2 regions of the Kocuria turfanensis genome follow, and region 1 is predicted to be linked to the other one. Evidence: predicted binding sites of a transcription regulator. Region 1 holds the regulator's gene; the other holds the start of a gene.
What was found. The regulator HrcA, encoded in region 1, represses chaperone genes, less so after heat shock. The targets are predictions, from matches to a motif close to TTNGCACTCGNNNNNNNCGAGTGCNAA.

Region 1 (3,573 bases):
CCAGTGCGCCCGGCGGGACTGCTTGGCGGCGGCCGCCACGGTGTGCACCCACTTGTCGTGGCTCTTGGCGGCACGCTCCTTCTTCCACCGCACGATGGAGCGCTCCGCCTGCCACGGCACCACCGCGTCGACGCCCAGCTCGGTGGCCGTCTCGACGGCGAGGAGGTCGCGCTCTCCCTTGGCCAGCGCCTGGGCGAGCACCAGCCGGGGCCGGCGGAGCGGGTCCGCGCTCACCGCGGCCAGGCGCACGTCCATGCTGTCCCTCCCGGCGGCGACCAGCTCCCCGGTCGCCCGCGCGCCCGCGCCGTCGACCAGCTCGAGGCGCTCCCCGGGACCGAGGCGGCGCACGGTGACGGCGTGGCGGGCCTCCGGCCCGGTGACGGAGAGCACCGCGCCCGGGCCGAGCCCGTCGAGCCGGCCGGGCTCCACCTTGAAGACGGGCAGGCTCACAGGTCGAAGCGGTCCTTGAGCCGCGAGAAGAACCCGCCGGAGCCGGCGGGGCTGTTCAGCGTGGTGCCGGTGGCCTGCTCCTCCCCGCGCAGCCGGGAGAGCTGCTCCAGCAGCTCGCGCTGCTCGTCGTCGAGCCCCGTGGGCGTCTCGACCTCCAGGTGGACGTAGAGCTCACCGCGGCCGCCGCCGCGCAGCCGCGTGGCGCCGAGGTCGTGCAGGGTGACCGTGTGGCCCGTCTGGGTGCCCGGGGCCACCGGCACGTCGCGCTCCCCGTCGAAGGTCTCGAGGGTCACGGTGGTGCCCAGCGCCGCGGAGGTCATGGGCACGCGCACCCTGGCGTGCAGGTCGTCGCCCTGCCGCTCGAAGGTCGGGTCCGGGTCGACCTTGAGCTCGACGTAGAGGTCCCCGTTGGGGCCGCCGGCCGTGCCCGCCTCGCCCTGGCCGGAGAGGCGGATCCGGTTGCCGGAGGACACCCCGGCCGGGATCTTGACGGTCAGCGGGCGCCGGTCGCGCACCCGGCCCTCGCCGTAGCACTCGTGGCAGGGGTGCTTGATGACCGTGCCGAAGCCGTCGCAGGTGGCGCAGGGAGCCGCGGTCACCACGGTCCCGAGGATGGACTGCACCTGGCGCTGGACCTGGCCGGCGCCGTGGCAGACCTCGCAGGTCTCCGGGCGGGTGCCCTCCTGGCAGCAGCTGCCGTTGCAGGTGGGGCAGACCACCGCGGTGTCCACGGTGATCTTCTTCTCGGTGCCGAAGACCGCGTCCTTGAGGGACACGCGCACGTTGATCAGCGCGTCCTGGCCCTGGCGGGTGCGGGAGGCGGGCCCGCGCCGGCCCGCCCCGGAGCCGCCGGCGCCCTGGAAGAAGGTGTCGAAGATGTCCTGGAAGCCGAAGCCGGTGCCCGGGAACCCGCCGCCGAAGCCGGTGTCGGTGCCGTTCTCGTTGCCGGTGGCGTCGTACACGCGCCGCTTCTCGGGGTCGGCGAGGACGTCGTTGGCGTGGGAGACGCGCTTGAACTCCTCCGCGGCCTCGGGGCTGGGGTTGACGTCCGGGTGCAGCTTGCGGGCCTTCTTCCGATAGGCCTTCTTGATCTCTTCCTGGCTGGCGTCGCGGGACACACCCAGGGTCTCGTAGTGATTGCTCACCGTGGTCCGTTCTGTCGAGAGGTCTGGTGGGAGTTCTGGTGCCGGGCCCCGGCGCCGGGGCCCGCGGGGGCTCAGCCCCCGAGGATACGGGAGAGGTAGCGGGCGACGGCGCGCACGGCCGCCATCGTGGACGGGTAGTCCATGCGCATGGGGCCCACGACCCCGACCTTGGACTGGGGCCCGTAGCCGGTGGCGACGACCGCCGCCTCGGACAGGGGCCCCGCGGCGTTCTCCGCGCCGATGCGCACGGCCACGCCGCGGGCGTCCTGCTCCATCTCGGAGAGCAGCCGGAGCATGACGACCTGCTCCTCGAGCGCCTCCAGGACGGGACCGATGCTCAGGTGGAAGTCCCCGGTGGCGCGGGCCAGGTTGGCGGTGCCGGCCATGACCATGCGGTGCTCGGCCCCGCCCGTGGCCAGGGCCCCGACGACCTCGGCCACCGTCTCCGCGGCCGGGCGCAGCGGGGGCGCCATGTCGGCGGTCATCGCCACGAGCGCCGCGGGCACCGCGGCCAGGGAGCGGCCGACGGCCGCGGCCAGCACCCGGGCGCGCAGCTCGAGCAGCTGCGCCTCCTCCAGGGGGGCGGGCAGCACGGCCACGCGCTGGGCGACCCGTCCGTTGGTGGGGATGAGCACCACGAGCACCCGGCCCGCGCCGAGGTCGACGACCTCCACGTGGCGCACCGTCACCCCGGACGCGTGCGGGTACTGCACGACGGCCACCTGGTGGGTGAGCTGGGCGAGCAGGCGCACGGTGCGCTCCATGACGTCGTCGATGTCCGCGGCGTCGTCGAGCAGGCTCTGGATGGCCCGGCGCTCCGGGCCGGAGAGCGGCTTGACGGCCGCGATCTGGTCCACGAAGGTCCGGTAGCCCTTGTCGGTCGGGATCCGGCCCGAGCTCGTGTGGGGGGCCGTGATCAGGCCCTCCTCCTCGAGCGCGGCCATGTCGTTGCGCACGGTGGCCGAGGAGACACCGAGCCGGTGCCGCTCCACGAGGGCCTTGGAGCCCACGGGCTCCTGGAAGTGCACGTAGTCCTCCACGATGGCCTGCAGGATCTGCAGTCGTCTCGGATGGTTCACGTCGCTCCTCCCCGTCGTCTCCTCGGCACCCGGGCCGCCTGGCACTCGGGCGGCCACAGTGCCAGCGCGATCCAGTGTAGCCCCCGTGTCCGACCCCCGGTCCTGCCCGCCCGGTTTGGTACGCTTCCGGCTGATCCGCGCCGGACGGGCGGGACCGCGACCGGGAGGACGAGCATGAGCGACTACGGCTGGGGGCCGCGCAGCCTCGACGACGCGGGCCTCTCCCGGCGGAAGCCGGCCTCCGCGGAGGTGCCGGTCGCCCCCGGGCTGCTCCTGGAGGACGTCACCACCGGCTGGGTCGGGGCGGTCGTGTCCCTGGAGACGATCGGCGGGATGCGGGTCATGGGCCTGGAGGACCGCCGCGGCCGGGTCAAGGCGTTCCCGCTCGGACCGGGCTTCCTGCTGGAGGGCGAGCCCGTCGTCGTCGTGGAGCCCCGCCGGGCCCCGGCGGCGAAGCGTCCCGGGCGCACCCGCTCCGGCTCCGTGGCCGTGGAGGGGCTGCGGGCCAGCACCGCCAGGGCCTCCCGCGTCTGGGTCGAGGGGTACCACGACGCCGAGCTCGTGGCCAAGGTCTGGGGGCACGACCTGGCCGTCGAGGGCATCGTCGTGGAGCCGCTGCACGGCGTCGACGACCTGCCGGCGGCGGTGCAGGAGTTCGGGCCGGGCCCGGGCCGGCGGCTGGGCATCCTCGTGGACCACCTCGTGCCCGGCTCCAAGGAGTCCCGGATCGCCGAGCGGACGATGCGCCTGCCCGGGGCGCCCGGCAACGTGCTGGTGCTGGGCCACCCGTACGTGGACATCTGGCAGGCGGTCCGGCCCCGGGTCCTCGGCGTCGAGGCCTGGCCCGTGGTCCCGCGGGGCACCGACTGGAAGACCGGCACCGCCGCGGCCCTCGGCTG
Region 2 (3,573 bases), 1.1 Mb from region 1:
ATGAGCGCAACCGATCCCCGACCCGTCGCCGTCGTCACCGGGGCCACCGGAGGCATCGGCCGTGCGTGCGTGGCGGACCTGGCCCGGGACCACGACGTCGTGGCCCTGGGCCGCGAGCCCGCCCGTCTCGCCGAGCTGGCGGAGCTGCCCCACGTCACCGTCCGCGCCGCGGACCTCACCGACTTCGCCCGGCTGCCGGAGGCGCTGGAGGGCCTCGACCGGGTCGACGTCCTCGTGCACTCGGCGGCCCGCGCCGGTCGCACCACCGTGGCGGTGGCCTCGGTGGAGGACTGGCGGGACCAGCTCGAGCTCAACGTCGTGGCCCCCGCGGAGCTGACCCGGCTCCTGCTGCCCGCCCTGCGCGCGACCCGCGGCACGGTGGTGTTCCTCAACTCGGGCTCCGGGTTCACCGCACGGGCCGGGGACGCGGTCTACGCGGCGTCGAAGTTCGCGCTGCGCGCGCTCGCCGACTCCCTGCGCCAGGAGGTGGAGGCCGACGGCATCGTGGTCAGCTCGGTGCACCCCGGGCCCGTGGACACCCAGATGCAGCGGGACATCCAGGCCGGTCTGGGCAACGAGTACGTGCCCGAGCGCTACATCCGCCCCGAGTCCGTGGCCGCGGCGGTGCGCGCCGTCGTGGACGCCGGCGAGGACGCGCAGCTGACCACCGTCTCCCTGCGGCCCCGGGCCGAGTCCCGATGACCGGGGAGGACGCCGCTCCCGGGGAGCACACGGCGGCGGGGGAGCCGGCCGGGGACGACACCGCGGCGGGGGAGCAGCCCGGGGCGGACGCATCGCCCGCCGGGCCGCCGGCCGGGGCCGGCTCCGGGCTCGACGAGACCGACCGGGAGATCCTGGCGATCGAGAACCTGCAGTGGAAGTACCAGGGGGCCAAGGAGATGGAGATCCGGCGCCGCCTGGGGCTCTCCCCGACCCACTACTACCAGCGGCTCAACGTCCTGATCGACAGCCGCGCCGCCCTCGAGCACGACCCGATGCTCGTGGGCCGGCTGCGCCGGCAGCGCGGGGACCTCCGGTGAGCCAGTACCCGCGCGACGAGTTCGACGACGTCCCCGAGGACGGCCCGCGCCAGGGCGCCCACCGCGGACTGCGGCCGACCGCCCGGGTGGGCGCGGGGGAGCTGACCGCCATCGTCGTGGCGGGCCTGCTCAGCCTCGGCGTGGGGGCCTACGCGTTCCTGGAGGGCGCCCCGGACACGGCGCCCGCCCCGGCCGTCTCGTCCCCGCAGCCCTGACCGGCACCGCCCACCACCGGACGACCCGGGCACCCGAGCCCCGGTCCCCGACGCCCCACGCCCCGGAAGGAAACACCGTGCAGATCGCAGGCAGCCGAGTCCACCTCCGTGACTGGACCGAGGAGGACCTCGCCGCGTACGAGACGTGGATCATGCCGCCCGAGGGCGGCGGCGAGCACGAGTGGCAGCGCACGGACGGGCCCTTCTACCCGAACTTCACCGCGGAGGGCGCCCAGCGCTGGCTCTCCGCCCTGCGCGCGCACGTGACCGCGCAGGACTGGCCGGACCCGCGGGAGACCATGGTCATCGCGGACGCCGCCACCGGCCGGTTCATCGGGCAGGTGTCCTGGTACTGGTCGGAGAAGCCCACCGAGGACCCCGGGACCGGCACGCACCTGCTGCCGCTGCGCTCGCTGGGCATCACCGTCTACTCCCCGGAGCACTGGAGCGGCGGCTACGGCACCGAGGCGATGCGGCTGTGGATCGACCACCTCTTCGCCCGCTCCGACTCCCACCGGCTCGATCTCGAGACCTGGAGCGGCAACGTGGGCATGTGCCGGGTGGCCGTGAAGCTCGGCTTCACCGAGGAGGCCCGGATCCGCAGGGCCCGCAAGGTCGGCGGCGAGTACTACGACCGGATGATCTACGGCCTGCTGCGCGAGGAGTGGCAGGGCTGAGCGACACCGGCTCAGGGGGGTTTGCACTCTCCCCGGACGAGTGCCAAGATTGCGATTAGCACTCAGTCGTGCGGACTGCTAAGGGGTCGGTCCCCGGCCCGGCCCGGGCAGCCACCGGCACAGGAGTGACACCTCAACCACCACGGTGAGGTGCCGTGCGGCGTCGGGAAGAACCCGCCGCCGTGCGCGCCGTCCGTCGCGGGCACCGTGGAGGTCGACCGTTTGTCTACCGTCCAGGAGGGACGAAGTCACATGGCAAAGATGATTGCTTTCGACGAAGAGGCACGCCGCGGTCTCGAGCGGGGTCTGAACACCCTGGCCGACGCCGTCAAGGTCACCCTCGGCCCGCGCGGGCGCAACGTGGTCCTCGAGAAGGCCTGGGGCGCCCCCACGATCACCAACGACGGCGTGTCCATCGCCAAGGAGATCGAGCTCGAGGAGCCCTACGAGAAGATCGGCGCCGAGCTCGTCAAGGAGGTCGCCAAGAAGACCGACGACATCGCCGGCGACGGCACCACCACCGCCACCGTGCTGGCCCAGGCGCTCGTCAAGGAGGGCCTGCGCAACGTGGCCGCCGGGGCGGACCCGCTGAGCCTCAAGCGCGGCATCGAGAAGGCCGTCGCCGCGGTGACCGAGGAGCTGCTGGCCTCCGCCAAGGAGGTCGAGACCGAGGAGCAGATCGCCGCCACCGCCTCCATCTCCGCCGGCGACCCCGAGATCGGCCGCCTCATCGCCCAGGCGATGGAGAAGGTCGGCAAGGAGGGCGTGATCACGGTCGAGGAGTCCAACACCTTCGGCCTGGACCTCGAGCTCACCGAGGGCATGCGCTTCGACAAGGGCTACCTCTCCGGCTACTTCGTCACCGACGCCGACCGCCAGGAGGCCGTCCTCGAGGATCCCTACATCCTCGTGGTCAACTCCAAGATCTCCGCGGTCAAGGACCTGGTCCCCGTGCTCGAGAAGGTCATGCAGGCCGGCAAGCCGCTGCTGATCATCGCCGAGGACGTCGAGGGCGAGGCCCTGGCCCTGCTGGTGCTCAACAAGATGCGCGGCTCCATCAAGTCCGTGGCCGTGAAGGCCCCCGGCTTCGGCGACCGCCGCAAGGCCCAGCTGGCCGACATCGCCATCCTCACCGGCGGCCAGGTCATCACCGAGGAGGTCGGGCTCTCCCTGGAGACCGCCACCGTGGACCTGCTGGGCCAGGCCCGCAAGGTCGTCGTGACCAAGGACGAGACCACCATCGTCGACGGCGCCGGCACCGCCGAGGAGATCGAGGGCCGCGTGGCCCAGATCCGCGCCGAGATCAACAACTCGGACTCGGACTACGACCGCGAGAAGCTGCAGGAGCGGCTGGCCAAGCTGGCCGGCGGCGTGGCCGTGCTCAAGGCCGGTGCCGCCACCGAGGTCGAGCTCAAGGAGCGCAAGCACCGCATCGAGGACGCCGTGCGCAACGCGAAGGCGGCCGTGGAGGAGGGCATCGTCGCCGGCGGCGGCGTCGCCCTGATCCAGGCCGGTCAGAAGGCGTTCGACAAGCTGCAGCTCACCGGCGACGAGGCCACCGGCGCGAACATCGTCAAGGTCGCCATCGACGCCCCGCTCAAGCAGATCGCCATCAACTCCGGTCTCGAGGCCGGCGTGGTC

Region 2: groL (chaperonin GroEL) is a predicted target of HrcA. The motif match lies at 1,953-1,979, and genes of this name have one in related genera.

Annotation. Positions count from the first base shown of each region.
Region 1 covers NZ_CP014480.1:564,715-568,287, forward strand. The annotation lists gene AYX06_RS02600 (16S rRNA (uracil(1498)-N(3))-methyltransferase) at 1-450, opposite strand, end outside; gene dnaJ (molecular chaperone DnaJ) at 447-1,595, opposite strand; gene hrcA (heat-inducible transcriptional repressor HrcA) at 1,667-2,674, opposite strand; gene AYX06_RS02615 (DUF3097 domain-containing protein) at 2,849-3,573, shown strand, end outside.
Region 2 covers NZ_CP014480.1:3,238,251-3,241,823, forward strand. The annotation lists gene AYX06_RS14855 (SDR family oxidoreductase) at 1-702, shown strand; gene AYX06_RS19365 (DUF3263 domain-containing protein) at 699-1,040, shown strand; gene AYX06_RS14865 (hypothetical protein) at 1,037-1,255, shown strand; gene AYX06_RS14870 (GNAT family N-acetyltransferase) at 1,333-1,932, shown strand; gene groL (chaperonin GroEL) at 2,185-3,573, shown strand, end outside.